Catalinimonas alkaloidigena: one gene and its partner. The protein of the gene in region 1 interacts with the protein of each later gene in a pairwise test. Links are inferred from orthologs where the notes say so. Each region holds a gene or a part of one and is shown in the gene's direction. Other genes may lie near its edges. The genes, in order: nusG and rho.

Region 1 (10,590 bases):
TTATGACCTTAACAAGAATTTTTCATTATATGAGAACTGGCTGGGACTATCATTTCTGCTGATTGCTGAAAACTACATTGCGCTGGAAGAAAACTTTCAGGCAAAAGCCACCCTCAACTCTCTTATTGAAAACTCTCCCTTGCCAGTTATCAGAGAGCAAGCAGAGCAAAAGCTTCAGGCACTGGATAAGATGGAAGCAGAAAAAGAGGCTGAAGAACGGAAGCAGGACAGCCTGCAAATTGAGGAAGAAAACCAGATTATTATTGAAGAAAATGCTGTAGATACACTAAAAAGTGAAGAAAACAGGCCTAAGCAGTAGTTTTCTTAACAAATGTGATTGTTGATAGGTTGAAAAAGCAGAGAGCTATTTTTTAATCCGAATAATCATATTGATATGAAAATTTTTGCACATATTTTATTAAGCCTACTCATTATTGGTACTGTTTCTTGTGTCAAGAGCAAGGAAGAACCTGAAGAGAAAAGTGATATAGAGTTTGAGTCAGATGTAATGGTAGGCAAAGAGGACAACGAGTTGAGAATAGGAGATGGTAACATCTATCAAACTGTTGGAGATAATCAGGCTTTGGCTATACTTCATAATGCCTTGAGAGCCACCGGCTTGGATTCACTGCTGTCTCAGGAAGGACCATATACGCTTTTTGCTCCTTCTGACCTTGCACTTGATCAGCTAAGTCCAAATCATGATGATGCTGTTCCAGGTTCTGTTGAGCGTGAGGAATTGAGAAAAATTTTAATGCACCATGTAGTGAAAGGTAGTTATAGCGATACCGAAATTGCCAATATGAAAGAACTGAAGCCCCTGTATGGCAATCCTTTGAAAGTAATTAAAGTAGATGGCACACTCACTTTAGATAGTGCCGCCCTGGTATTCAGCGACCGTGAAGCTGACAACGGCTATGTACATATAGTTGACGAAGTTCTTTTCCCTGAGTAAATTTGCTTCTGATCTTTTGAAATTTAATTGCTTCAGGTGAAAGTAGGGCTTTTTTTTGGGTCTTTTAACCCGATCCATATTGGACATCTTATCATTGCGAATACCATAAGAGGCTATGCTGACTTAGATCAGGTGTGGTTTGTAGTATCACCTCAAAATCCATTCAAGAGTGCGAAGTCTCTGTTATCTGATGTAGACCGCCTGCGAATGGTAGAGTTGGCTATTGAGGATAACTTTGAGCTAAGGGTTTCCAATGTGGAGTTCAGCATGCCCAAACCAAGTTATACTGTAGATACCTTGGCTTATCTGAAAGACCGTTACCCCCAGCATCATTTCAGTCTGGTACTCGGCAGCGATAATCTGAAGCATTTTCACAAATGGAAAAATTATCAGGAAATCCTTAATCACTACGGAATGATAGTCTATCCCAGGCCAAACACCGACGAAAAAAAAGTAAAGGAGCAAATAAAAAACCATCCTAATATCAGGATGGTTAATGCTCCTTTGATTGATATATCAGCTACCTTTATCAGAGATAGTATCAAAAATGATGTGCCTATAAGGTATCTGGTACATGACAGAGTGGTAGAATATATAAACGCAAAAAAATTCTACCTTTAAAGATGATCAGACGGTCATAATTTCTTTGTCCTTTTCTTCAAAAAGACTGTCAATCTTGTTACTGTATTTATCAGTAAGCTCCTGAACATTATCTTCTCCTTCTTTGACATCGTCTTCGGAAGTACCATCTTTTAATAGTTTCTTGATGGAATCATTCGCATCTTTCCTGATATTACGCACACTCACCTTGCCATTTTCCGCTTCGTTTTTTGCCTGTTTTACCAGATTTTTCCTTCTCTCTTCTGTAAGTGGGGGAATGTTAAGCCGAACTACCTCTCCATCATTTTGAGGATTAAGTCCCAGATCAGAGTTGATAATAGCACGTTCGATTTCGTTAACCATCTTTTTTTCCCAGGGCTTTATCATTACCGTACGTGCATCGGGTGTAGTGATAGATGCTACCTGATTGATGGGGGTATTATTTCCATAATATTCAACCATAAGACCATCCAGCATGTTGGGTTGTGCTTTTCCTGCCCTGATCTTTTTAAACTCTCCTATGACGTGCTCTACGGCTTTTTTCATGTTTTCTTCAGCCTCGTCAAGGTACATTTGAATTTCTTCAGTCATTGTTTAAAAATTAAATCAACAATAGTGGGTATTAAATATTGTAAATTAAATCAACCTTAAAAAAGGTAGTAAGCCTTTAATTGATCAAAGTGCCTACTTCCTGACCGCTGAGTAAGTTATACAAGTTACCTGGCTTATTCATATCAAATACGATGATAGGCAAATTGTTTTCCTGACAAAGGGTAAAGGCCGTCATATCCATAACATTCAGTCCTTTTTGGTAAACTTCTGTAAAGGTAATGTTGGAAAAACGTTTGGCGTTAGGGTCTTTCTCAGGGTCAGCGGTGTACACTCCATCTACTCGGGTACCTTTGAGCACCACGTCTGCTTCTATCTCAATAGCCCGGAGACTTGCAGTAGAGTCAGTAGTAAAATAAGGGTTACCAATACCTGCGCCGAAGATGACAACTCTTCCTTTTTCCAAATGGCGGACTGCTCTCCTGCGGATGAACGGCTCACAAACCTGTTCAATCTTGATCCCTGACATCAGGCGTGTATACAAACCGATCTTTTCCAAAGCACTCTGCAAAGCCATGGCGTTGATGACAGTAGCCAGCATACCCATATAATCTCCCTGTACACGGTCCATACCGGACTTCTCAGCCTGTACACCTCTGAATATGTTGCCCCCTCCGATCACGATAGCAATTTCTACACCTGCATCTTTTACCCTTTTGATTTCCTGGGCATATTGCTGAAGCCGGTCAGAGTCTATACCGTACTGCTGGCTTCCCATGAGCGCTTCACCGCTCAGCTTTAAAAGGATTCTTTTATATTTCATTCAATTGGGTTTTGAGAGACAAATATAGAAATACCAAAAATAAGTTGACAGACAAAACGAACTCGATTTTCAAAAAAGACAGTTATAGCTTTTTTAAGACAAAAAAACTCATTCCAATACTACCATTAATTGATTTTTCTCTACACTTTTTCCTGCTTCCACATGGATTTTAGCCACCTTACCATCTCCGGGGGATTTGAGTACATTTTCCATCTTCATGGCTTCCAATGTTAGCAATGGAGAACCTTTTTTTACTTCGTCGCCTTCATTTACATGAAACTGTAGTACAAGTCCGGGCATAGGCGCAAGTATTTCTTTATCAGCAAGTTCGTCAGCAGCCTGCATCCCCATGGCTTCAATCAACTGATCAAAACGGTCTTGTAATTTTACCGGTATTTGCCTGCCGTTGATTTTTAGTAAAAAATCTTTCCGGGAGTAATCGGATTTTACGACTTCAATCTTGTATGAGCGATGTTCATGTAAGAGGTGAAAAGTATGCTCAGTAAGAGAGGAAAGCTTGTGGGAAAAATCCTGATTGTTGATTAGTGTTTGTTCCGATTTTAGTTCAACTTCGTACTTTTGTTGCTCGTGGATGTTTGCCTTTAGCAGCATTATGTTTGTGTCAGGTTTAGATTACGCGTTTAAGTTAACATTTCATTCTTATTAATCCATACTTCATGCAGTTTCTTCGTGCTTGTTTGATTTGCTTATTGTTATTTAACCTAGCTTGTAGATCTACCCAATTAGAGGCCAGGAAAGATGATGTGAATGTTCAGGATTCGCTCCGACAGGACTCGCTTCAAAGCAATACCATTACGCCCCCTATAGACGAAATCAAAGAAGAAACAATTCCTTATCGTGCTTCTCACACCCGTGAGTTTGATCTCTTACATACCAGGCTGGAGGTAGAACCAAATATATTGGCACATACGCTGGAAGGTATCGCCACGCTGCAACTCAAGCCTTATTTTTATCCTAAAGATAGGTTGATGTTAGATGCTAAAGGCTTTGATATTCAAAAACTTGTGTTGTGGAAAGATGATCAGGAGAAGACACTTGAGTACGATTACGATGGCTATCAACTGAATATACAACTGGATCGTGAATATAGTCGTCAGGAAGAATTTTTTGTCAAAATATTCTATACCGCAAGGCCGGATGAAATAGAGTTGAAGGGAAGTGCTGCTATTACGCAGGACAAAGGACTGTATTTTATCGGTACTGATTCTACCCAGCTAGGACCTAAACCTACGCAGGTGTGGACACAAGGAGAAACTCAGGCAAATTCATGCTGGTTTCCTACTATTGATGCCCCTAATGAGCGTACCACTCAGGAGATGTTCATTACTGTCGATAGTGCTTTCAAGACTCTTTCCAACGGGCTATTGGTCTCTTCTCAATTCAATGACGATAATACTCGTACTGATTACTGGAAAATGGACCAGCCACATGCCCCATACCTCTTCATGATGGCGATAGGAGATTATGCGATTGTAGAAGACCAGTGGCAGGACAAAGAATTAAGTTATTATGTAGAGCCTGCCTTTGAACCTTATGCCAGAGATATATTCGGTCGTACACCTGAAATGATGAAGTATTTTTCTAACCTACTGGGGGTAGAGTATGTCTGGCCTAAGTACAGTCAGGTGGTTGTGCGTGATTTTGTTTCCGGAGCTATGGAAAATACAACGGCTTCAGTGTTTATGGAAAGCCTACAGGTGGATGACAGAGAACTTATTGACTATCACTGGGACGACATAATCGCTCATGAGCTTTTCCATCATTGGTTCGGTGACCTGGTAACCTGTGAGTCCTGGGCAAATTTACCTTTGAATGAGTCTTTCGCTACATATTCGGAATATCTGTGGAGCAACTACAAGTACGGTAAAAATGAAGGAGAATATACCCTTTGGGAGCAAGGTCAAAATTATTTTGCTGAAGCTGAAGAAAAACAGGTGGATCTCATTCGCTACCGTTATGAGGATCAGGAAGATATGTTTGATCGTCATTCGTATGACAAGGGCAGTAGGATTCTGCACATGCTCAGAACGTATTTGGGCGACGAAGCATTTTTCACAGCTTTACACAATTACCTGAATGAGCACGCTTATACTTCGGTAGAAATACATGATTTAAGGTTGGCTTTTGAAGAAGTAAGTGGTCAGGATCTGAACTGGTTTTTCAATCAGTGGTTTCTTGCTTCAGGTCACCCACAACTAGAGGTTAAACATCTGTACGATAGTGGAAAGCTACGGCTAAACATTCAACAGGTACAGAATACTGAAATCACACCTGTATTTACCATTCCTCTTCAGATGGAAGTTTGGGTCAACGATAAGCCTCAACAGTTTTCACTTTTAGTTGATGAAGAAGAGAAAAGCTGGAGTTTTGAGCTCAGTCAAAATCCTGATCTGATGATTTTTGACCCCGGGGCAGACCTACTTATGGAAATCAATCACGATAAAACCCCTCAGGAGTGGACATATCAGTATCAGCATGCCTCCAACCCCATTAAAAGAATGGAAGCACTGGAAGCTTTAGCGCAGGATAGTGTAGGAAGTGAGGTCGCTCAGGTATATAAAAAAGCACTCAATGACGAATTTTGGATGATCAGGCAGATGGCACTGAATACATTGGAATTGTTTCCTCAGTTTTTGAGCTCAGAGGATGTTAATAAGGTGCTCCAAATGGCCGGACAGGATGATAAATCGTTGGTGCGAGCAGATGCTATCTCGGTACTTGCTGCCTTAGATGCTGATAAATACAGGGCGGTTTATTTACAGGGAATGAATGACAGTTCTTATGCGGTAGTCGGTTCTTCTATTGCCGCTTATACCTTAAGTGGTGCAAATGACAAAGGAGAAGTATTTGCGCCTTATGAAGAGTATTCAAACTTCAATGTAGTCATAGCGTTGGCTGATTATTATGTGGAAAATCAAATTCAGGACAAATATTCCTGGTTTTCGGATAAGTTTACACAAATAAATGATGAAGCTTTATATTACTTACTTAACTATTTTGCCAGATTTTTAATAAATTTGCCTCCGGAAGACCAGCAAGGTGGTATTGATTTACTTGCAGAATATGCTGAAAAGCATCCAAAATATTACATTCGGCTAAATGCCTATCGTTCTCTTAGTTTTTTTGACGATCGAGAAGAAGTACAGAGGCTTAGACAAAATATCAAAGAAGAGGAAAAAGACCAGCGCTTACGTTCTATATACGAAAGTATCCCATAAACAGGGAATTTTTTTTGTTTCTTTTAAAGCATAAGTTTGAATAAATCAAAAAAGCGTTTACTTTTGCACTTCCATTAGAAACAGAGGGGTTTTAAATCCGTGAAAAAATCTGTTTTTAATCGTTTTTTCACATCATGGGGAGATACCAAAGCGGCCAACTGGGGCAGACTGTAAATCTGTTGTCTTACGACTTCGTAGGTTCGAATCCTGCTCTCCCCACTTGTTTTTAATAGTTATTTTGAATTTTTCTTTCAAAGTAACTGTTTGGTTTGAACTTTAAGCGGGAGTAGCTCAGTTGGTAGAGCGACAGCCTTCCAAGCTGTAGGTCGCGGGTTCGACCCCCGTCTCCCGCTCTCTCTTGTAATGCTTGAGCATTGCTTAAGCCGATGTAGCTCAGGGGTAGAGCGCTTCCTTGGTAAGGACGAGGTCACGGGTTCAAATCCCGTCATTGGCTCAAAAGCTGTGGGTTCATTACCTTAATGACTTAAATTTATTTGAAACTGTAACTTATTTAGAAAATGGCTAAAGCAACCTTTGACCGTTCTAAACCACACTTGAACATTGGTACAATTGGTCACGTCGATCACGGTAAAACAACATTAACTGCAGCGATCACAAAAGTGCTTGCTGATAAGGGTTTGGCTGACCTCCGTGATTTCGCTACGATTGATAATGCTCCTGAAGAAAAAGAAAGAGGTATTACAATCAACACTGCTCACGTAGAGTATCAGACAGAAAATCGTCACTATGCTCACGTTGACTGCCCAGGTCACGCTGACTATGTTAAGAACATGGTTACTGGTGCTGCGCAGATGGACGGTGCTATTTTGGTGGTAGCTGCTACTGACGGCCCTATGCCTCAGACCAGAGAGCATATTCTTTTGGCTCGTCAGGTAGGTGTGCCTGCTATCGTAGTTTTCATGAACAAGGTTGACTTGGTTGATGACCCTGAGCTACTTGAGTTAGTAGAAATGGAAATCAGAGAGTTGCTTTCGTTCTATGAATTCCCTGGTGATGATATTCCTGTAATTCAGGGTTCTGCATTAGGAGCTTTGAATGGTGAAGAAAAATGGGTTGAGAAAATTATGGAGTTGATGAGTGCTGTTGATGAGCACATTCCTCTTCCTGAGCGTCTTATTGACAAAGATTTCTTGATGCCTGTTGAAGATGTATTTTCTATCACTGGCCGTGGTACTGTAGCTACCGGTAGAATAGAGCGTGGAGTTATCAATTCTGGTGATCCTGTTGAGATTATGGGAATGGGTGCTGAAAACCTTAAGTCTACAATTACTGGTGTTGAGATGTTCCGTAAAATTCTTGACCGTGGAGAGGCTGGAGATAATGTAGGTCTTTTGTTAAGAGGTATTGAAAAATCTCAGATCAGAAGAGGTATGGTTATCGCTAAACCCGGTACAGTTACTCCTCACCATAAGTTTAAAGCTGAGGTTTATGTATTGTCAAAAGAAGAAGGTGGACGTCATACTCCTTTCTTCAAGAAATACCGTCCTCAGTTCTACTTTAGAACCACTGACGTTACCGGAGAGATATCTCTTCCTGAAAACGTAGAGATGGTGATGCCTGGAGATAACGTTTCTATTTCTGTTGAGTTAATCAGCCCTATTGCAATGGACAAAGGGTTAAGGTTTGCGATACGCGAAGGAGGTAGAACTGTTGGTGCAGGTCAGGTTACTGACATCATAGAGTAATTCTATAACAATATTCAGTAAAGGCTTGGCTTCCAGGGAGTACTCTGTAAAGTCAAGTCTTTACACTTATACGGGTGTAGCTCAGCTGGTAGAGCAACGGTCTCCAAAACCGTAGGTCGTGAGTTCGAATCTTACCGCCCGTGCTATAAATTGCTAAAGAGATGAATAATTTAGTTGAGTTTGTCAAAGCTTCCTATGATGAGATGAAGAATAAGGTGACATGGCCGAATTATTCGTCATTGCAAAGAAGCTCTGTCTTAGTGTTGATCGCTTCCTTGATATTCGCCTTATTGATAGGTTTAATTGATCTGGGCTTTGAGAACACGATGACTTGGTTTTATAACGCGTTTTAAATATGGGTGACTTCAAGTGGTATGTGGTTAGGGCTATTAGTGGAAAGGAAAGGAAGGTAAAGGAGTACCTGGAGAAGGAAATTGCCATTAACAATCTGGGGGAATATATTCCTCAGGTGCTAATTCCATCTGAAAAAGTGATGGAGATGAGAAATGGTAAGAAAAGAGTGAGAGAGAGAAACTTTTTTCCTGGATACATCATGATTTCTGCAGATCTGCAGAAAGCAAATGTGTATGATACCATCACCAATATCCCAAATGTGATCGGTTTTTTGGGCTCTAATGAAAAAGGAGCAGACAAAACGCCTATCCCGCTGCGCCCCAGTGAAGTTAACAGAATACTCGGCAAAGTTGAAGATACGGATGAGGATGAAGTAAAACTGGAGACACCGTATATGGTAGGCGAAGAAGTGAAGGTAATGGATGGTCCTTTCAGTGGGTTTATCGGTAACATAGAGGAAGTGTTTGAAGAGCGGAAAAAGCTGAAAGTGATGGTCAAAATCTTTGGTAGAAATACGCCTGTGGAACTTAATTACATGCAAGTAGAGAAATTAGATAATAGTAGCAACAATGGCTAAGGAAATAGTTGGATTTTTAAAGTTACAAATAAGGGGTGGGCAAGCTAACCCTTCACCTCCGGTAGGTCCGGCGCTTGGTAGTAAAGGCTTGAATATCATGGAGTTCTGCAAGCAATTTAACGGTAGAACTCAAGACAAACAGGGACAGGTATTACCAGTGGTAGTGACCATATTCTCTGACAAGTCTTTTGACTTCGTGATCAAAACGCCTCCGGCGGCAGTTATGCTTCTGGAAGCTGCTAAGCAGAAAAAAGGATCTTCCGAGCCCAACCGTAGTAAAGTGGGTTCAGTAAGTTGGGATCAGGTCAAGGAAATAGCTGAAACCAAAATGCCTGACCTTAACGCATTCAAAGTTGAGTCAGCCATGAAAATGGTTGCGGGTACCGCGAAGAGTATGGGTATCACAGTAAAAGGTAAAGCTCCCTGGGATAATTAATAAAACTGACAAATGGCTAAGTTATCTAAAAAGAAAGCAGATATTTTAAAGAAATATGATTTCACCAAGTCATATTCTCTGGAAGAAGCATCTTCAATGGTAAAAGATATTACCACTACAAGTTTTGATGCCTCTGTAGATTTGGATGTTAATCTGGGAGTTGATCCTCGTAAAGCGGACCAAATGGTTAGAGGTGTTGTAGCTTTACCTCATGGAACGGGTAAAGAAGTGAAAGTATTGGTCCTTTGTACACCAGACAAAGAAGAGGAAGCTAAAGAAGCAGGTGCAGACTATGTGGGGCTGGACGATTATATCCAGAAGATTGAGGGTGGATGGACAGATGTAGATGTAATCATCACCATGCCTACGGTAATGGCTAAAGTAGGTCGTCTGGGTAGAGTGCTAGGACCTCGCGGACTAATGCCCAATCCTAAAGCGGGTACAGTTACCATGGATATTGGTAAAGCAGTACAGGAAGTAAAGGGTGGTAAGATTGATTTCAAAGTAGATAAATTCGGTATCATTCATACCAGCGTAGGAAAGGCTTCTTTTGACGCTCAGAGAATTGCTGAAAATGCTAATGAAGTTATTCAGACATTAAGCAGACTTAAGCCTGCTTCCACCAAAGGAACATACATAAAAGGAATTTACTTGTCTAGTACGATGAGTAAAGGAATCCAAATTGATAAAAACAGTATAGCTGGATTATAATCATGACTAGAGAAGAAAAAGGTGTCCTGATAGAAGAATTAGCTGAAAAGTTAAAAAACACAAGCCATTTTTACATTGCTGATACCGGAGGCCTAACTGTTGCTGAGGTAAATAACTTTCGTGAAATGTGCTATAAAAGAGGTGTTGAGTACAGAATTGTAAAAAACACCCTGATCAAAAAGGCGCTGGAGAAACTAGATACAGATTACGCTCCTTTTGACGAAGCGTTAAAAGGTACTTCAGGGATTATGTTTTCTCCTGAAGTTAGTAATGCTCCGGCCAAAATAATTAAAGAATATAAAAAGAAAGATAAAGAGCTTACAAAGCCTGCTTTCAAAGCCGCTTCTATAGATAGCGATTTATTTATAGGAGCTGAGCATTTGGATATGTTAAGCTCATTGAAGTCCAAAGAGGAACTTATTGGTGAGATTATCACTTTATTACAATCTCCTGCAACCAATGTTATCTCTGCGCTTCAGAGTGGAAAGCATAAACTGGCGGGGATTGTAAAAACATTGTCCGAAAGAGAAGGATAGTATATTAATTTAGTAATAAACAAATCAATTTAAATAGCGTTTTAAAATGGCAGACTTGAAAGATTTCGCAGAACAGCTGGTTAACCTTACAGTTAAGGAAGTTA
Region 2 (10,760 bases), 5.8 Mb from region 1 along the record:
TACCCTACTGAGATTATTAACTTCATACAAATTGCCATACTACTCATTTCATTAAGTATCATGACTTTAATGATATTGTATTCTCGCCGCTGGTACTTGGTGGCAAGAGACAGAAGGCGCGCTACGTTAAAGTTTCGTTATCAATATTTTATCTATGATGCGCTGGTAGAAAGTAATAAAGAAGAAGTATTATCATCTACCACATTGATTATCAACAAGTTCCAAAAAAATGAATTAAAGAATAAAGAGCAGAAGCAATTGATGACAGACCTTCTTATAGAACTTAAAAAGAGCTTTAGCGGCAATGCTAAAAGGCAATTTCAGCAGTTGTACGTTTGTTTAGGGTTACAACAGGAGTCTATTGCGAAGCTCAAAAGCAGACGTATTCTTCAAAAAATCAAGGGGGTACGTGAATTATCAGAAATTGGATGTCATTGCCCTGAATTGGAAACGGCATTTGTGGATTGGCAGAATGCACCTCAAACCTTATTAGCCGACGAGGTGAAAATAGCCGCTATCCGAATGAATTCACCACATATGCTTAGCTTTTTTTCTCAACAAAAGAGTCCAATCAGTGAGTGGTTGCAAATTCAGCTCCGATTTCAGTTGCAGACATTACCTTCTGAGTCAATTCCCGGTTTTTCTCGCTGGCTAGGTGCAAATGAGCCATCGGCAATCGTTTTTCTACTGCAAATGATAACTTTATTCCAGCAAGAAGATGCCCTTGAGTCGGTTCTACCCCTGTTATATCATACCGATGATGAAGTTAAAGCTGAGGCGATCAACACATTAGAAGCTTTGGATGCTAAGCAATACCTGAGCAACATCATCAATCTGCTAGACGCAAATGATGAGAACCTCAAAATCAAGGCTATTCATGCTATCGGCAAGCTTGGTCATATTTTTCACGCCAACTTACTCCGCCCCCTTTTGCGTCAGGAATCTCCCGGACTTAAAGAAGCTGCTGAATTAGCAATAGCTGAAATTCTTGAGAGAACGCCCAAAAAATCTAAAGAACCTTACAAACATATACCTCATAAAAGCGAGCACATATGAAAGAGCTGAGCATAAAAATCGCAGTATTTATTTCTGAGCATCTGATTTTTTTCTATGCTATTGCTATCTCGCTGGTAAACTTACTCTTAGCTATCGTCTCTATTAGAGAAACCAGAAAATATATCCGTAATAATCGGCATGTAGATGATCAGGCGGTTTTATCCTCACCTTCAGCACCATCTATATCTCTGCTTGTCCCTATGTACAATGAAGAAAAAAGCATTATAGACAGTGTCAGGTCCTTGCTTTCTTTACAGTACAATAACTATGATGTAATTGTCATCAATGATGGTAGCACCGATAATTCTTTGGGAAACCTGATCGACTATTTTCAGTTAATTCCTCTTGCCCAACAAACATCAGGTTTACTTCCTACCCGTAAAATCTTAGGCGTTTATAAGTCAAAAAACAGGGCTTTTGGAAAGCTTATTCTTATTGATAAGCTAAATGGAGGCAAGGCAGATGCCCTAAATGCTGGTCTCAATATTTCAGAAAATAAGCTCGTGGCCACTATGGATGCTGACTCTATTATTGCTCCCGATGCACTATTGAAAATGGTGCGACCCTTTCTTCGCAATAAGACAAGAGTGATTGCTACCGGTGCAATCGTAAGAGTAGCTAACTCATGCAAAGTAGAAGATGGTAGCCTGGTCAATGTACAGCTTCCCTCAAACTTGCTCGCTCGTTTTCAGACCCTGGAGTATCTCCGGATTTTCTTACTTAGTCGCATCGCATGGAGTAAGCTTAACGGCTTGCTTATCGTTTCAGGCGCATTTGGTTTGTTTGATAAACAAATTGCTATCAAGGCAGGGGGATATTCTATCAACACAGTAGGAGAAGATATGGAGTTGGTAGTACGTATGCGACGCTACATGCATAAGCTAAAGCAAAAGTATAAAGTGTTTTATATTCCAGATCCGCTTTGCTGGACTGAAGCCCCTTCAGAAATACGTGTACTGGAGCGTCAAAGAAATCGCTGGGCTCGTGGAGCCGCTGAAACATTGTATCGTCACCGTCAAATATGTCTTAACCCTCGCTATGGTCTAATGGGCATGTTAAGTTATCCTTATTGGTTTTTGTTTGAATACCTAGCCCCTTACATTGAAATCATTGGAGTTTTATATTTTATAGGGTTGCTGATCTGGGGAGCGGTTAACTGGACTTATTTTTTTGCTTTACTTGGTCTTGTATATGCTTTCGCAGTATTTATTTCTGTTCTCGCTTTATTAGCAGAAGAGTTTTCATTTCACAAATATAGTAAACGTTCAGATACGGCCAAGCTAGCCCTTACAGCGCTCCTAGAACCTATATTATATCATCCTATTGTCCTTTTTAGCGTACTTAAAGGCCATCTCGACCTTCTCTTTGGTAAGAAAAGCTGGGGGAATATGAAAAGAACAGGTTTCAAAAATGTTAGCTCCGAAAAACCACCACGCGTAACAGCTTAATCACTTTCTATGAAAATCGATAATGCACTATATGACATAAGAGAGAAACTGCTGGAGTTATCCCATGGAGATTTTGTACAGGAAAAAAAACTAGCCGATCAGTACTTTAAGTCTTTCCAGGACCTGAAAGATATTTATGCGGTTAGTTTGATCAATCAGGATAGTAGGCTCCTTTCTTTTATCCATCAGAAATACAAACCTACTTTCAGAAAGCTCAATCTGACTGAGCTTTCGGACGAAATACAGTCTACTATCCATAAGATCAACAATTTGAATACAGATAGCGCTTTGGATGAATCTGCCACCAAAGTAAGAAGTTATTGTGAAACCCTTATTCGTCAACTTCAGCTACATTACTCCTGGCTCAATTGAAAAAAAACCCTCCCTGGCGGAAGGGTATGATGAATACCTTTTCTCCGAAATCAACTGATAAGCTCAAACCCTGTATAAGGCACCAAAATTTTCGGGATTTTAATTCCTTTTTCGGTTTGGTTATTTTCCAAAATTGCTGCTACTATTCTTGGTAAAGCCAAAGCACTCCCATTAAGCGTATGCAGCAGCTGGGTCTGCTTATTACTGTCTTTAAAACGAAGCTTCAGGCGATTGGCCTGATAGGTTTCAAAATTGCTTACTGAACTTACTTCCAGCCATTTTTTCTGCGCTGCCGAATATACTTCCATATCATAAGTCTGAGCAGAAGTAAACCCGAGATCGCCAGCGCAAAGATTGAGCACCCGATAAGGTAGGTCTAACTTCTCTAACAAAGAACGAATATACAGGGCCATCTCTTCCAGAGCCTGGTACGAATCTTCCGGCCGGTGAATATGTACAATCTCTACCTTATCAAACTGGTGCAGGCGATTAAGTCCTCTTACATGCGCTCCCCAGGAACCAGCTTCTCTACGAAAGCATGGAGTAAACCCAACATGCTTGACAGGGAGGTCTTCTTCTTTCAGGATTACATCCCGATACAGGTTAGTGATAGGAACCTCAGCAGTAGGAATCAGATACAGTTTTTCATTTACCAACTGGTACATCTGCCCTTCCTTATCAGGTAGTTGTCCGGTTCCATATCCGGAGTCTTCATTGATTACTACAGGTGGCTGTATCTCCTGATAAGCAGCTTTTTCCGCTTCATCCAAAAAGAAATTAACCAAAGCACGCTGCAGCTTCGCTCCCTTGCCTTTGTATACCGGAAAACCTGCCCCGGTAATTTTATTACCCAGCTCAAAATCAATAATATCATATTGCTCAATCAACTCCCAGTGAGGTTTTGCTGAACCTGCTAGCTCTGGCACTTCTCCCCATTGCTCTATTAACCTCATTATCTTCTGCGGACCTGCCCTCAGGCACTTTATCGTTGGGTATATTGGGAAGATTATAAAGAAGCTGAGCCAACTCATCTTCATATTGTTTTAGCTGCTCTCCTAATGTTTTGCTGCGTTCTTTCAGCAAAGAAGTTTCTTGTTTGGCTGCTTCTGCTTCGTCCTTTTTCCCCTCTTTCATCAACTGACCTATTTTTTTGGAAACTGTTTTGGAAGATGCAAGAATCTGATCTAGTTCTGTCTGTGTATTTCTGCGTTGCTGATCTTTTTCTACCACAGTCTTCACTGCCTCTTCAGCTTCCGGAAAATGTCTTTTCTGTAAGCCTTTTACTACTTTTTCCTGATTTTCTCTTAAAAAGGAGATTTGTAACATTTTGAAAAAATAATTTGTTAACGAAGTAAAATTTCTTTTATATATGTAATTGTGAACTCAAGTTGACATGCTTGTGTTGACTTCACAAAATTATCTTATTTTTCTTGACAATTAGCAGTAGGTAAAATATTATTGCATCATCAATTCGGACGAAAAGGTATCTTTACCCTCAGTCAGACACTTCACAACACTGCATTGTCCTTTTGAAAGCCTTTTATTTATTTAAAAAATTCATTCCAAATTAAATTAAGCTAGACTTTTTCCTAGATGGATTTAATTTTTAGCACCACTTAATTTTTCCTATGTACAACATTGATGAACTACAGGTCAGGCTTCTTTCTGAGTTGAGAGAGATTGCTGAAGAGCTAAATTTAAAAAATTACAAAAAACTTAATAAGCAGGATCTAATTTATAAAATACTTGATCAGCAGGCTGTTTTGCCTGATGATGAACTTCCGAGTAAGAAGCCTACCGAAAGTAAAAAAAGCGAAACTGAAGACAAACCAAAGTCTAAACCAAAAGCCAGGAGAAAACCCGGTCAGAAATCTAACAAAGACAAGGAAGAAAGCAAGCCGGACAGCAAACAGCCCGCACAAGATCAAAAACGCGAAGAAAGTCCTCGACCTCGTCGTATGAATCGTGTGAATGTTACTGACACTCCTAAAGATAAGGACGAGGCATCTACATCTGACGATACCAGTGATTTGCTGGATTCTTTTGATATAGAGGTTGATGATAAAGATAAAAAAGCTTCCTCCCCTTCAGACTCTAAACCTGAGTCTAAAGAAGATAGAAAAGAAGATAAGGGCAAAGAACCACGCCACTCCAAGCACAAAAAAGAAAATTACGATAACCGTGATTCTCGTCCAGACAACAAAAAACCTCACAGAGAAAATAGAGACAGAGGAAATCAGTCGTCTGTTCCTATCAAAGAATTTGATGGGTTAATTGAAAATGACGGCGTGCTGGAGATTATGCAGGATGGGTACGGATTCCTCCGCTCTTCTGACTACAACTACGTAGCCAGCCCCGATGATATTTACGTTTCTCCTTCTCAGATTAAGTTATTCGGACTTAAGACTGGTGATACTGTAAAAGGCCAGATACGTCCTCCTAAAGAAGGTGAGAAGTATTTCGCGCTACTGAGAGTAGAATCAGTCAATGGAAAAACTACGGATGAGATTCGTGATCGTGTCCCTTTTGAATACCTTACTCCTCTCTTCCCAAATGAAAGGCTAAATCTTCAGACCAAATCTGGGCGTTATTCTACCCGTATTCTGGACCTTTTCTCTCCTATTGGTAAAGGGCAGCGTGGTATGATCGTTTCTCAGCCTAAATCCGGTAAAACTGTATTGCTTAAAGAACTGGCTAACGCCATTGCTGAGAACCACCCTGAAGTATATCTGATGATCCTCCTTATAGACGAACGTCCTGAAGAGGTGACTGATATGGCTCGCAGTGTAAATGGTGAGGTAATCGCTTCTACCTTTGATGAGCAGGCTGAAAAGCATGTGAAAGTTTCCAGCATCGTATTGGAAAAAGCCAAGCGCCTGGTAGAATCCGGACATGATGTTGTGATCCTGCTTGACTCTATTACACGTCTGGCTCGTGCTTATAACACTACTGTCCCTTCTTCCGGAAAAATCCTTTCGGGGGGTGTGGATGCTAATGCATTGCACAAACCTAAGCGTTTCTTCGGAGCTGCCCGTAATGTAGAAAACGGTGGTTCATTGACGATCATCGCTACAGCACTGATAGAAACCGGCTCTAAAATGGATGAGGTGATCTTTGAAGAATTTAAGGGTACTGGTAATATGGAATTGCAGCTTGACCGTAAGCTGGCCAACAAGCGCATTTACCCTGCTATTGATGTTCCTGCATCGGGTACACGTCGCGAAGATCTGCTTATGGAGAAAGACGAGCTTTCTCGCGTATGGATACTCAGAAAGCTGATGTCCGACATGACCTCCCAGGAAGCCATAGAATTCTTATTGCAGCGTATGAAAGGGACGCAGGACAATGATGAATTCCTGGTATCCATGAATGGGTAAGAAATTACATAACATATTTTAATCATAGGCTGCTGACTCCTCGTCGGTAGCCTTTTTTGTTATGCTTCACCTTCTACATAATCTGTGAGATAAAGATACGGCTCAGTAAGTTTGCCCTCTTTGGCGATGGTAGCCCTGGCGATCATGCCATCATCTTTGCCAAATAAATTTGGAAATACATATCTGATCAAATTTTCTCCAAAGGAGCGAGAAGCATCGCGAGGAAGTTCTGAAGGCAAATTGTCTATCGCCATCACGCTCACATACCTGCTGTCCGTAAAAGGCTCCTCAACTACTTTATCTTCCTGAGGATCATAATCATATACCGGATTTTCAATGGTGGTGGGACGCTTGGTTGATGGAATTGAACCTTCAATATCGCAGGTGATATCGGCAATCACCTTAATCTGGAAATTATCTTCCAGCATATCTTCTCTAAAAAATAATACAGGGGCCCTATGGTCCCAGAAGGCTCCGGCGATAAACAGGTCTGTCATCTGAGTATATGGCTGAAATCCCGGTTCAAACTGTTCAGGATATTTAAAGAACTCCTGCCGGCTAAAATCTCCGCCCCCTCTTTTGAGGTTGTAGTCTGTCACAAACAATTGTGCGTAAACTGACTCATCAAAATTCTGCTCCAAATATTCTTTGGGAGACACTTTTCGTATACCTACACCATTCATTACTTCCATAGCGCCTCTAGCTACCCTACCCGCTCCGGTAAGTGCAATCTTGATAGGTGGAAGTTTTACTTTAGCATATTCGATTTTCAGATCTTCTAAATCATAGCAATCCTTAGCTCTGCGAATGTCATACAAACCCGACTTTTTCCCATACGTATAAAGCCCGTTATACGCTCCTACAATACCGGCAAAACGTCCGAATGCTACAATGCGGTTTCCTTTTTCATTGGTAAGGCGCTCATAATCGATCAGGCAAATATTTTTTCTCAGTATCTCTTGCAAGAGCGTTTTGTTATAAGCCTGCTTCTTAATAGTATGAGAGAAAAAGAGGTAAGTCTTATCCGCTATAAGCTCTGGAATCGGCACTTCTTTCACACCTAGCATAATATCGCAATGACTGACATCATCTACCAGCGGAATGCCTAGTTCCTCATACTGAGAATCAGTAAAACACCTGTGCTCACTTCGCTGGCAATATACTTTTACATGTGGAAATTTTTTCTGCAGCTCAACTGCTTGTTGAGGGGTTAGTGTCACTCGTCTGTCTACAGGAACTTTTCCTTCTCTGATCAGGGCTACTTTTATTTCAGGCATAAAAATGATGTTTACTTATTTTACTTACTTTCCAAAGGAATGTTAATATTTAATCCGTTCATTCGTTATTATAGATAAGAACTTATCTAAGATCCATGTCGGGCAAAACCAAATCCTTTTACGAGCGCTTCAGTAGCTGGACCCGTAATTCCATCACGCTTCGCATTGCCTCCATAGCTATTCTGATACTTCTGCTACTCATTCCCACTTCCATGATTGAAAACCTCATTCGCGAGCGGCAAAACTATCGGCAACAGGCCATACAAGAAGTAAGTTCTTCTTGGGCAAATGCACAGACACTCGCCGGCCCAATCTTAACGATCCCCTTTCTCACATCTTATAGAAATAACAATAATCAATTAGTAGAAACTACTGAATACGCTCACTTTCTACCTGATGTATTGAATATTGATACAAAGATTGCTCCTGAAATTCGCCAGCGGGGTATTTATGAAGCGGTAGTATACAGCGCTCAGCTGGCAATTAGCGGTCGGTTTTCTACCCCTGATTTGGAAATGACAAATCTTGATGCAGCCCAGCTTATTTGGGAAGATGCATTTATTGCCTTTGGCATTCCTGATATGCGGGGGATAGAACAAAATATTGTATTGCAATGGCAAGAAGCAGATCTTACTTTTGATCCCGGCGCCGGGCCAGGCAATGTGCTGTCTTCAGGGGTGAAAGTAGATGTGCCAGCGGATACCAGTACACAAGCTTATGATTTTAATTTTCAAATTGAATTGCATGGAAGCGGCTCTCTGGGTTTCTTGCCATTAGGTAAAACCACCAATGTAGTTTTAAATTCAGCCTGGACTAATCCCAGCTTTGTAGGTGCATTCCTGCCTGATGAACACAACATAACAGAAGAAGGCTTTACAGCTAAATGGGAAGTGCTACACCTTAACCGTAATTTTCCCCAGGCCTGGAAAGGTGATCAGTATGTTTTTCCGCTGCAAAATATCGCTCCTCCAGAGGACGATTATCTATACCCACCCTATCGTGAAGAAGCTGCAGTACAGGCTAATACCCAAAGTTATGGATTTGGCGTTAACCTACTGTTGCCGGTAGATCAATACCAGAAAAGTATGCGCTCAGTGAAATATGCGATCATGTTTATCGCGCTTACTTTTCTTACTTTTTTCTTTGTAGAAATTCTGAACCGTAAGCGGATTCATCCGATCCAATACCTTTTAGTAGGACTGGCGCTCTGTATATTCTTTACCTTATTGGTAGCCATCTCTGAGCACACTAGTTTTAACCTGGCCTATATCATTGCTACCATCATGGTCACCAGCCTGATCGCAATTTATGTACAGGCCATTTTCAAACATAAAAAGCTTACTGCCATGTTAACGCTGCTCCTCTTGCTGATGTACGGTTTTATTTTTACGCTTTTACAATTGCAGGATTATGCTCTACTCATCGGCAGTATCGCCCTGTTTATTATTCTGGCAGTGGTCATGTACATTTCCAGAAAAATTGATTGGTATGCGATATCCGAGCGAGAGGATGAGTAGAAAACACAAAATTTATTGAAATGACTCTTCGTTGATATGAAGTAGAGTCCGAGGCCAATAATAATATGTATACAATATGAAGAAGATTTTAATACTCGGAGCAGGACGTTCTGCTGCAGCCCTGATTGACTACCTGAGCAAAGAGGGGCAGAAAAATGACTGGCAGATTCAGGTGGTGGATGCCGCTCCTGATGTTATTCACCAATACGAAAGTAAGTATGAGAATGTAAAAGCTTCCGCTCTGGATGTATTAGATACTTCTGCTCGTGAAAACTTAATGCAACGAGCCAACCTGGTCATTTCCATGCTACCGGCACGTTTCCATATTCATGCGGCAGAGTCTTGTCTTAAGCTAAAAAAACATTTGCTCACCGCTTCTTATGTAGACGATGAAGTGCAACAACTAGCAGGCCAGATCAAACAGGCGGGGCTGATTTTTTTGTACGAATGTGGCCTTGACCCCGGTATTGACCACATGTCGGCCATGCAAATGATCGATCACATAAGATCTCAAGGAGGACATGTCACTTCATTTCAGTCTTTCTGTGGCGGGCTGATGGCTCCCGGCTCTGACGATAATCCCTGGCGGTACAAGTTTACCTGGAACCCTCGTAATGTAGTGCTGGCCGGGAAAGGTGGTACGGCACAATATATTTACAAAGGTATTTACAAAAACATACCGCATCATCAGTTGTTCAAAAGACTGACCATGGTAGAGATTCCTGAATTTGGAGAGTTTGAGTCTTATCCCAATCGGGATTCACTCAATTACAGAGAGCTTTATGGATTATATAAGGCTGAAACCGTATTGAGAGGCACATTACGTCGCCCCGGATTCTGCTCAGCCTGGCATGCCTTTGTGCAGCTTGGCCTTACTGATGACAGCTATCTGGTACGCAATGTAGAGAATATGACCTATGCTGAATTTACACGCTCTTATCTGCCGTATAGTAAGGACGACCTGCTGACCAATTTCAGCCGTTATATTGGCGTTGATATCAGCTCGGAGGTAATGCAGCGTATCAAATGGCTGGGGATACTGGATGAAAAACCTATCGGATTAAAAAAAGCAACTCCCGCCCAGGTGATGCAGCAATTACTGGAAAATAAATGGAAAGCGGATCAGGATGACGAAGATATGATTGTAATGCAACATCAGCTTGAATATCAGATAGAGGATGAACTAAGAAAAAGTACTTCATCCCTGGTTACTATTGGTCAGATCGCCACTTATTCTGCCATGTCCAAAACCGTGGGTTATCCGTTAGGTATTGTGGCCAAGCTTATTTTGCAAAATAAAATCAGTGAGCGTGGGCTGATGATACCGGTACACAAAGAAGTTTATCAGCCGGTGCTGAAAGAATTAGAACTATTAAATATTAAATTTATAGAGGAAGAAGAGCAGCTAACTTCGGCTTCTATAAGTTGATCCCTTAAAGCATTTTTTTACCAAAAATTCATTTCATATGAGTATCACGACATTACCTGATTTGCTTGATAAAATGTGGAAAGACTATACCCGCATGAACCCTCAGGCACTGAAGATCTATAACCTTTTTTTAGAACGAGGTGATAAAGTAATCAATGATCATATCGCCCTGCGCACCTTCAATCATCCTAAGGTAGGCATTGATGCGCTGGCCCGGCCTTTCCTGAAAGGTGGCTATGAGTACCAGCAGGATTATCATTTCAAGGAGAAAAAATTATACGCCA

What was found.
Region 2: the proteins of nusG (region 1) and rho interact in binary tests that used the Escherichia coli proteins (3 or more experiments, as listed by UniProt). The link is inferred for Catalinimonas alkaloidigena from one-to-one orthologs.

The regions. Positions count from the first base shown.
Region 1 is NZ_JAQFIL010000001.1:927,129-937,718, forward strand. Bases 7,269-10,015 are described here. They hold nusG (transcription termination/antitermination protein NusG), read left to right. Parts: upstream 7,269-8,227; coding sequence 8,228-8,803; downstream 8,804-10,015. Other genes in these bases: tuf (elongation factor Tu), read left to right, coding at 7,269-7,872; secE (preprotein translocase subunit SecE), read left to right, coding at 8,034-8,225; rplK (50S ribosomal protein L11), read left to right, coding at 8,796-9,239; rplA (50S ribosomal protein L1), read left to right, coding at 9,252-9,950; rplJ (50S ribosomal protein L10), read left to right, coding at 9,953-10,015. Also shown: OKW21_RS03830 (tetratricopeptide repeat protein), read left to right, coding at 1-319; OKW21_RS03835 (fasciclin domain-containing protein), read left to right, coding at 395-955; nadD (nicotinate (nicotinamide) nucleotide adenylyltransferase), read left to right, coding at 992-1,576; frr (ribosome recycling factor), read right to left, coding at 1,583-2,146; pyrH (UMP kinase), read right to left, coding at 2,223-2,927; OKW21_RS03855 (acyl-CoA carboxylase biotin carboxyl carrier protein subunit), read right to left, coding at 3,036-3,539; OKW21_RS03860 (M1 family metallopeptidase), read left to right, coding at 3,605-6,166; more of tuf, read left to right, coding at 6,685-7,268; more of rplJ, read left to right, coding at 10,016-10,486; rplL (50S ribosomal protein L7/L12), read left to right, coding at 10,533-10,590. UniProt on the Escherichia coli protein: Part of the processive rRNA transcription and antitermination complex (rrnTAC). The complex forms an RNA-chaperone ring around the RNA exit tunnel of RNA polymerase (RNAP).
Region 2 is NZ_JAQFIL010000001.1:6,767,183-6,777,942, forward strand. The notes cover bases 3,962-6,878. They hold rho (transcription termination factor Rho), read left to right. Parts: upstream 3,962-4,504; coding sequence 4,505-6,253; downstream 6,254-6,878. Other genes in these bases: OKW21_RS27390 (NAD(P)-dependent oxidoreductase), read right to left, coding at 6,313-6,878. In the rest of the region: OKW21_RS27365 (HEAT repeat domain-containing protein), read left to right, coding at 205-1,056; OKW21_RS27370 (glycosyltransferase family 2 protein), read left to right, coding at 1,053-2,504; OKW21_RS27375 (hypothetical protein), read left to right, coding at 2,514-2,876; more of OKW21_RS27390, read right to left, coding at 6,879-7,530; cell envelope integrity protein CreD, read left to right, coding at 7,626-9,047; OKW21_RS27400 (saccharopine dehydrogenase C-terminal domain-containing protein), read left to right, coding at 9,124-10,476; OKW21_RS27405 (DUF1338 domain-containing protein), read left to right, coding at 10,514-10,760. UniProt on the Escherichia coli protein: Facilitates transcription termination by a mechanism that involves Rho binding to the nascent RNA, activation of Rho's RNA-dependent ATPase activity, and release of the mRNA from the DNA template.